DNA from 2 places in the Peribacillus sp. NPDC097198 genome. Region 2 is predicted to be linked to the other one. Evidence: a T-box and tRNA genes for the amino acid it is inferred to sense, from the RefSeq annotation. Region 2 holds a T-box; the other holds one or more tRNA genes.
What was found. A T-box is a leader RNA that pairs with one kind of tRNA and senses whether it is charged. The one in region 2 lies ahead of ileS (isoleucine--tRNA ligase), so its partner is inferred to be a tRNA-Ile.
Positions count from the first base shown of each region.

Region 1: it encodes a tRNA-Ile, which carries the amino acid that the T-box ahead of ileS (isoleucine--tRNA ligase) is inferred to sense. The anticodon was not compared.

Region 1 is NZ_JBIWDO010000005.1:470-3,848, forward strand. It holds tRNA gene ACIQXQ_RS09880 (tRNA-Thr) at 10-85, shown strand; tRNA gene ACIQXQ_RS09885 (tRNA-Lys) at 107-179, shown strand; tRNA gene ACIQXQ_RS09890 (tRNA-Leu) at 192-273, shown strand; tRNA gene ACIQXQ_RS09895 (tRNA-Gly) at 282-356, shown strand; tRNA gene ACIQXQ_RS09900 (tRNA-Leu) at 369-457, shown strand; tRNA gene ACIQXQ_RS09905 (tRNA-Arg) at 467-543, shown strand; tRNA gene ACIQXQ_RS09910 (tRNA-Pro) at 555-631, shown strand; tRNA gene ACIQXQ_RS09915 (tRNA-Ala) at 650-725, shown strand; tRNA gene ACIQXQ_RS09920 (tRNA-Met) at 757-833, shown strand; tRNA gene ACIQXQ_RS09925 (tRNA-Ile) at 844-920, shown strand; tRNA gene ACIQXQ_RS09930 (tRNA-Ser) at 943-1,035, shown strand; tRNA gene ACIQXQ_RS09935 (tRNA-Met) at 1,140-1,213, shown strand; tRNA gene ACIQXQ_RS09940 (tRNA-Asp) at 1,220-1,295, shown strand; tRNA gene ACIQXQ_RS09945 (tRNA-Phe) at 1,303-1,378, shown strand; tRNA gene ACIQXQ_RS09950 (tRNA-His) at 1,397-1,472, shown strand; tRNA gene ACIQXQ_RS09955 (tRNA-Gly) at 1,477-1,550, shown strand; tRNA gene ACIQXQ_RS09960 (tRNA-Ile) at 1,555-1,631, shown strand; tRNA gene ACIQXQ_RS09965 (tRNA-Asn) at 1,643-1,717, shown strand; tRNA gene ACIQXQ_RS09970 (tRNA-Ser) at 1,719-1,809, shown strand; tRNA gene ACIQXQ_RS09975 (tRNA-Glu) at 1,813-1,884, shown strand; gene ACIQXQ_RS09980 (ABC transporter permease subunit) at 2,076-2,285, opposite strand; gene hxlB (6-phospho-3-hexuloisomerase) at 2,726-3,283, opposite strand; gene hxlA (3-hexulose-6-phosphate synthase) at 3,292-3,379, opposite strand, start outside.
Region 2 is NZ_JBIWDO010000003.1:176,398-179,776, reverse strand. It holds gene ileS (isoleucine--tRNA ligase) at 1-1,789, opposite strand, end outside; T-box leader at 1,879-2,126, opposite strand; gene ACIQXQ_RS06365 (DivIVA domain-containing protein) at 2,190-2,705, opposite strand; gene ACIQXQ_RS06360 (YlmH family RNA-binding protein) at 2,791-3,379, opposite strand, start outside.

The DNA.
Region 1 (3,379 bases), on a different contig from region 2:
TTTACACCTGCCGGTGTAGCTCAACTGGTAGAGCAACTGACTTGTAATCAGTAGGTTGGGGGTTCAAGTCCTCTTGCCGGCACCATTTTCATAGTAAGACAAGCATGAGCCATTAGCTCAGTTGGTAGAGCATCTGACTTTTAATCAGAGGGTCGAAGGTTCGAATCCTTCATGGCTCATCACTTTTTCATGCGGGTGTGGCGGAATTGGCAGACGCACCAGACTTAGGATCTGGCGCCGCAAGGCGTGGGGGTTCAAGTCCCTTCACCCGCATCATTCATGCGGAAGTAGTTCAGTGGTAGAATACAACCTTGCCAAGGTTGGGGTCGCGGGTTCGAATCCCGTCTTCCGCTCCACTTTTCGTATGTGCCGGGGTGGCGGAACTGGCAGACGCACAGGACTTAAAATCCTGCGGTAGGTGACTACCGTACCGGTTCGATTCCGGTCCTCGGCACCATCTTAATATGCGCCCGTAGCTCAATTGGATAGAGCATCTGACTACGAATCAGAAGGTTGTAGGTTCGACTCCCGCCGGGCGCACCATGTTTTTTTTGCGGGAAGTAGCTCAGCTTGGTAGAGCACTTGGTTTGGGACCAAGGGGTCGCAGGTTCGAATCCTGTCTTCCCGACCATGTGATTTTTAATGAAATGGGGCCTTAGCTCAGCTGGGAGAGCGCCTGCCTTGCACGCAGGAGGTCAGCGGTTCGATCCCGCTAGGCTCCACCATTTTTTCAAAAAAGAAAACTTATATTATTTTGGCGGTGTAGCTCAGCTGGCTAGAGCGTACGGTTCATACCCGTGAGGTCGGGGGTTCGATCCCCTCCGCCGCTACCAATAAATATAAGGACCTTTAGCTCAGCTGGTTAGAGCAGACGGCTCATAACCGTCCGGTCGTAGGTTCGAGTCCTACAAGGTCCACCATAGAATTTTTTTTCTTAGCCACGGAGGTATACCCAAGTTCGGCTGAAGGGATCGGTCTTGAAAACCGACAGGGGAGTCAAATCCCGCGGGGGTTCGAATCCCTCTACCTCCTCCATTTTTTTTAAAAAGCAACAAGTTGTTTTAAAGCAACCTTACATATTAGGAAGTAAAAAAACAGTATTCATGAAAACTTGATGCAAAATGATTCATTATTACCGTCGCGGGGTGGAGCAGTCCGGTAGCTCGTCGGGCTCATAACCCGAAGGTCGCAGGTTCAAATCCTGTCCCCGCAATCATTAGGTCCCGTGGTGTAGCGGTTAACATGCCTGCCTGTCACGCAGGAGATCGCGGGTTCGATTCCCGTCGGGACCGCCATTTTTTAGGCTCAGTAGCTCAGTCGGTAGAGCAAAGGACTGAAAATCCTTGTGTCGGCGGTTCGATTCCGTCCTGAGCCACCATTACAATTTCATATTACGGCGATTGTGGCGAAGTGGTTAACGCACCTGATTGTGGTTCAGGCATTCGTGGGTTCGATTCCCATCAGTCGCCCCATTTCGCGGGTGTAGTTTAGTGGTAAAACCTCAGCCTTCCAAGCTGATGATGAGGGTTCGATTCCCTTCACCCGCTCCAATATGGGCCTATAGCTCAGCTGGTTAGAGCGCACGCCTGATAAGCGTGAGGTCGATGGTTCGAGTCCATTTAGGCCCACCATATTTTATTGTTCCGCAGTAGCTCAGTGGTAGAGCATTCGGCTGTTAACCGAACGGTCGTAGGTTCGAGTCCTACCTGCGGAGCCATGGGGAAGTACTCAAGAGGCTGAAGAGGCGCCCCTGCTAAGGGTGTAGGTCGCGCGAGCGGCGCGAGGGTTCAAATCCCTCCTTCTCCGCCATTCGGCCCGTTGGTCAAGCGGTTAAGACACCGCCCTTTCACGGCGGTAACACGGGTTCGATTCCCGTACGGGTCATAAAAAGAAGCATACTTATGTATGCTTCTTTTTTTATGACTGTTTTTCTTGAAGAGATGCGACAAGGTTGATGCAGTCTATTTACTTATTATAGATGTATTTAATCAATCCGATGTTTAATAAAGCTAATTCTATCTATTTAACCGATTGCGTAATGTGCATTCCTACCATAATGATCACTCCTATTCCTACTAATACTCTATCAATGTTAAGTTCGCTGAAGGCTGTGCAACAAAATAGCCTATTCCCCCCAGTGAAACAAACATTTCAGCAGCAATTACACCAACTAAGGACTGCCCGATTCCTAGACGTAATCCAGATACAATTTGGGGTAAAGAACCTGGAAGAGCGACCGTAAGGAAAGTTTGAAGCTGAGAAGCTCCGAAATTTGTACCATCCAGTAATTAGTCAGACGCCTATCCCTACGAAAGCAGCTAGAATGAATCCTACGAAAAAATTCTTAAGTGCGAATGCCAAATTTTCCAAAAGTACACCACTTACAGCTAGTTGATACCCGACCTGTACCATTTGTAATGGAGAACTTAAAAATATAGGATTGATTACTCTAAATGGATAGAGTAACTCCCAAAAGATGAGTACACTTAAGAAGCTAATCAAACCTATATAGGGTGGTCAGCTACATCGTAGGAGTCTTTTTTCTATAAGTTTGATGTTTCCCTCTATAAAGGAAGAGACCTTTTATTATGGGCATATAATATGTCTTCCGTCACTGGACGGTATCTTAATTTATAGAATATATAGGAGCCTGTAATCCTTTTACAAAAAAAAGACCGCAAGTAAATTCAGAAGAATTTCTTGCGGTCTTTTTATATTTCACTTTTTACTCGAGATTTGCGTGTCGGCCATACATTTTATTCGTATCCAATCCCTTTTTATCCATTATCCTTAAAATGACGCTATCGAAAAAAAGTAAGAGAGTTTGCTCAAATAGAGAGCCCATCGGTTGGATTGTTTGGTAATCACCTTCCGACTGGTCTTTAGGTGAACCAGGCAGCTTTATTGCGAAATCCGCCAATTTTCCAATGGTCGATTCGGGGGAAATTGTTACGGTCGCAATGGTTCCACCGATATTCGTTGCTTTCTCCGCTATGGAAATCAAACTTTTTGTTTCTCCCGAACCGGTTCCAAGGATTAAAAGGTCATCTTTTTCGAAGGTGGGGGTGACGGTTTCACCTAATACATATGCACCTATCCCCATATGCATCATTCGCATGGCAAAGGATTTACCCATCAGCCCGGATCTTCCTGCACCTGCTACAAAAACTTTCTTTGCTTCAAGAATCCGATTAACCAGTTGTTCAGCTTCTTCGTCAGCTATTAAGTCTACTGAACGACTTAGCTCTTGTATGATTTTAGCCATATATTGTGAAGTCTGCATGTTAAATATTAGCCTTGTTTAATTAATTCTTGTATTTGGGCAGCTGTCCCTTTAATATCATCTTGTCCAGTGATGCCTCCGCCAACAATGATAAGG
Region 2 (3,379 bases):
ATTTACTCATTTTACGTCCTTCGCCGTCTAATGCGAACCCATGGCTAAGTACACCTTTATATGGTGCTTTTCCTGTCACGGCAACACCTGTTGAAAGTGATGAGTTGAACCAACCGCGATATTGATCGGACCCTTCAAGATAAAGGTCAGCCGGACGTTGAAGTTCTTCTCTTTCTTCAAGAACCGCTTGATGGGAAGAACCGGAGTCGAACCATACATCCATGATATCCGTTTCTTTAGTGAAGATACCGTTTGGACTTCCTTCATGTGTAAAGCCTTGTGGTAGAAGATCTTTTGCTTCTTTTTCAAACCAGATATTTGAACCGTGCTCACGGAATAATTCTGAAATATGATTGATTGTTTCGTCCGTGATGATTGGTTCGCCATTTTCTGCGTAAAATACTGGAATTGGCACACCCCATGCACGTTGTCGAGAGATACACCAATCTCCTCGGTCACGGACCATATTGAATAGGCGTGTTTCACCCCATGCCGGTACCCATTTCGTTTCTTCGACTGCCTTCAGCAAATCATCACGGAAGTCCTTGATTGAAGCGAACCACTGTGCAGTTGCACGGAAGATCGTCGGCTTCTTCGTCCGCCAGTCATGTGGGAATGAATGTGTGATGAATGTAAGATTCAACAGGGCTCCCACTTCAGTTAATTTTTCGGAAATCGCTTTATTTGCTTTATCATAGAATAATCCAGCAAACTCCCCTGCTTCTTCAGTCATGACACCTTTTTCATCGACTGGGCAAAGAACATCCAAGCCATATTTCTGACCGATGATAAAGTCATCTTCCCCGTGTCCTGGAGCTGTATGAACACAACCTGTTCCAGCTTCAGTCGTTACATGCTCACCTAACATCACTAGTGATTCACGATCATATAGAGGATGCTTCGCTACAGCACGATCCAACTCACTGCCTTTTACCGTTTTCACGATAGTTGGGTTTTCCCATCCAAGCGTTTCTTTAACAGATTCCAATAAGGCTTCTGCCACTAAGTATTTTTCATTTTCCACTGCAACAACCACATAATTCAATTGTGGATGTAGGGAAATTCCAAGGTTGGCCGGAATCGTCCATGGTGTTGTCGTCCAAATGATGATTTTTACACCTTCATCAATGACACCTTTACCATCAGTCACTTCAAATGCTACATAGATTGAAGCCGAACGTTTATCTTGGTATTCAATCTCCGCTTCAGCAAGAGCCGATTCACTCGAAGGGGACCAGTAAACAGGTTTCTTCCCTTTATAGATATAGCCTTTTTTCGCCATTTCACCAAAAACCTTGATCTGTTGTGCTTCATATTCAGGCTTTAACGTAATATAAGGATTATCCCAATCCCCGCGAACACCAATCCGCTTGAATTGCTCACGTTGATTGTTAATCTGTACGTATGCATATTCTTCACATAGCTTTCTGAATTCAGCGACGCTCATTTCTTTACGGTTCACGCCTTTTTTAGTCAAAGCCGTTTCAATTGGGAGACCGTGCGTATCCCAGCCTGGAACATACGGTGCATGGTAACCGCTCATGGACTTAAAACGGACGATGAAATCTTTTAAAACTTTATTCAAGGCATGACCCATATGGATATCACCGTTTGCATATGGAGGTCCATCATGTAAAATGAATAACGGTCGCCCTTCAGTGTGCTCTTGCACTTTTTTATAGATATCCATCTCTTTCCACTTTTCCTGAATTTCAGGCTCGCGCTTCGGAAGGTTGCCCCTCATTGGAAATTCAGTTTTAGGCATTAATAAAGTATCTTTATATTCCATTATAAAATTCCTCCATCCATCTATCCATAACTTCATTTGAGTTGATTGACCCGATTCGCAGACAAAATAAAAAGCCTTCTCATCCCTGAAAAAGGGACGAGAAAGCTTTGCTTCCCGCGGTACCACCCTGGTTAGAAAGATTCACAAAACGGCTGAATCCTTTCCTCTCGAGCATTCGTAACGTGAATGATACGCATCGTTTACTTGCTGCATAAGCAGGTTCAATTCAGAACTCAAGGGTGATGTTCAATTCCTTCTCTTATCCCGGGCTTACACCGTCCCCGGGTCGCTACATATAAGGATATGAGGAATTTACTGTCCCTGTCATCGTCTAATGTCATCATGAATAGTATTGTTAAAAAATTATATGCGAAAAAAGTGCTTGAAGTCAAGGAAACGTTTAATTTTCCTCATCTACTCCATCATTTAATTCTATTTCAGATGCATCCACTTCGTATTCAAGCAGATGATCCCAGTCGTCATTATCCAACAAATCGAGCTGTGCTCCGACAAGCATTTTAAAGCGAGTACGGAAAACCTTCGATTGTTTTTTCAAGTCTTCTATATCCATCGCTATTTTTCTTGCTTTCACAAGCGACTCATTGACAATCCGATCAGCATTCTTTTCTGCTTCCTTGATGATCAGTTTGGCTTCTTTTTGGGCATTGCGCTTTAATTCTTCTGCAGCTTCCTGCGCGACAATGATAGACTTATTAAGCGTGCCCTCGATAGTCGTGAAATGACCTAAACGATCGAACGTCTCGTTCAATTTTTCTTCCATTTCTTTCTTTTCTCTTAGAATCAATTCATAATCTTTAATGACTTGGTCTAGAAATTCGTTAACCTCATCTTCATCATACCCTCGAAATACTTTACTAAATTCCTTGTTATGTATATCTATCGGGGTTAAGGGCATTGTTGCACCTCCAGAACAATTTCTACTCTATTACATTAAAACTCTATATTCGACAAAAAATATGTGAATCCTGCTAACAACTAAATTATTTTTTCCTACCTAATGAGATTCTCCACTTATCCTTTTTCGTTTTCCCATCGATTGAAGTGATTTTACATCGACCGAAACCCCTGATGGATAGAGTATCCCCCTCACGGCATTCTTCAGAAACGCTCTCCGTTTGCTTGAAATTAACCTTGGTTTTCCCCGACGATATCAACGTCTGGGCTTTTTGCCGGGAAATATTCAAAACAGCAGAAAGTACGCTATCAAGCCTTAATGAGCTAACGGTACTGACCTGCTCTTCCCAGTTGTCCTTCACCACAAGGATATCCTCAATCGGAATCCTTTTAATGGTTACGGAAGCATTGCCTATCTTATCCAGGTTTCCCGTAAGGTATGAATCCATTTCCCCTGTTGCAATAAATTGGACTTGCTCCTCTGTCACTATAATATCACCGAATTTTTCACGTTTTACCCCCAGTGACATCAAGGTTCCAAGTATTTGCCTGTGTTCAAGTGTAACAAATTTTTTTGGATAGGAGATATCATATAAGGAGATATTGAAATCAGATGATTCAGGAGAGTAGTAATCAGGATAAATGAGGGCACGTTTCCGTTCAACGAAATCACTC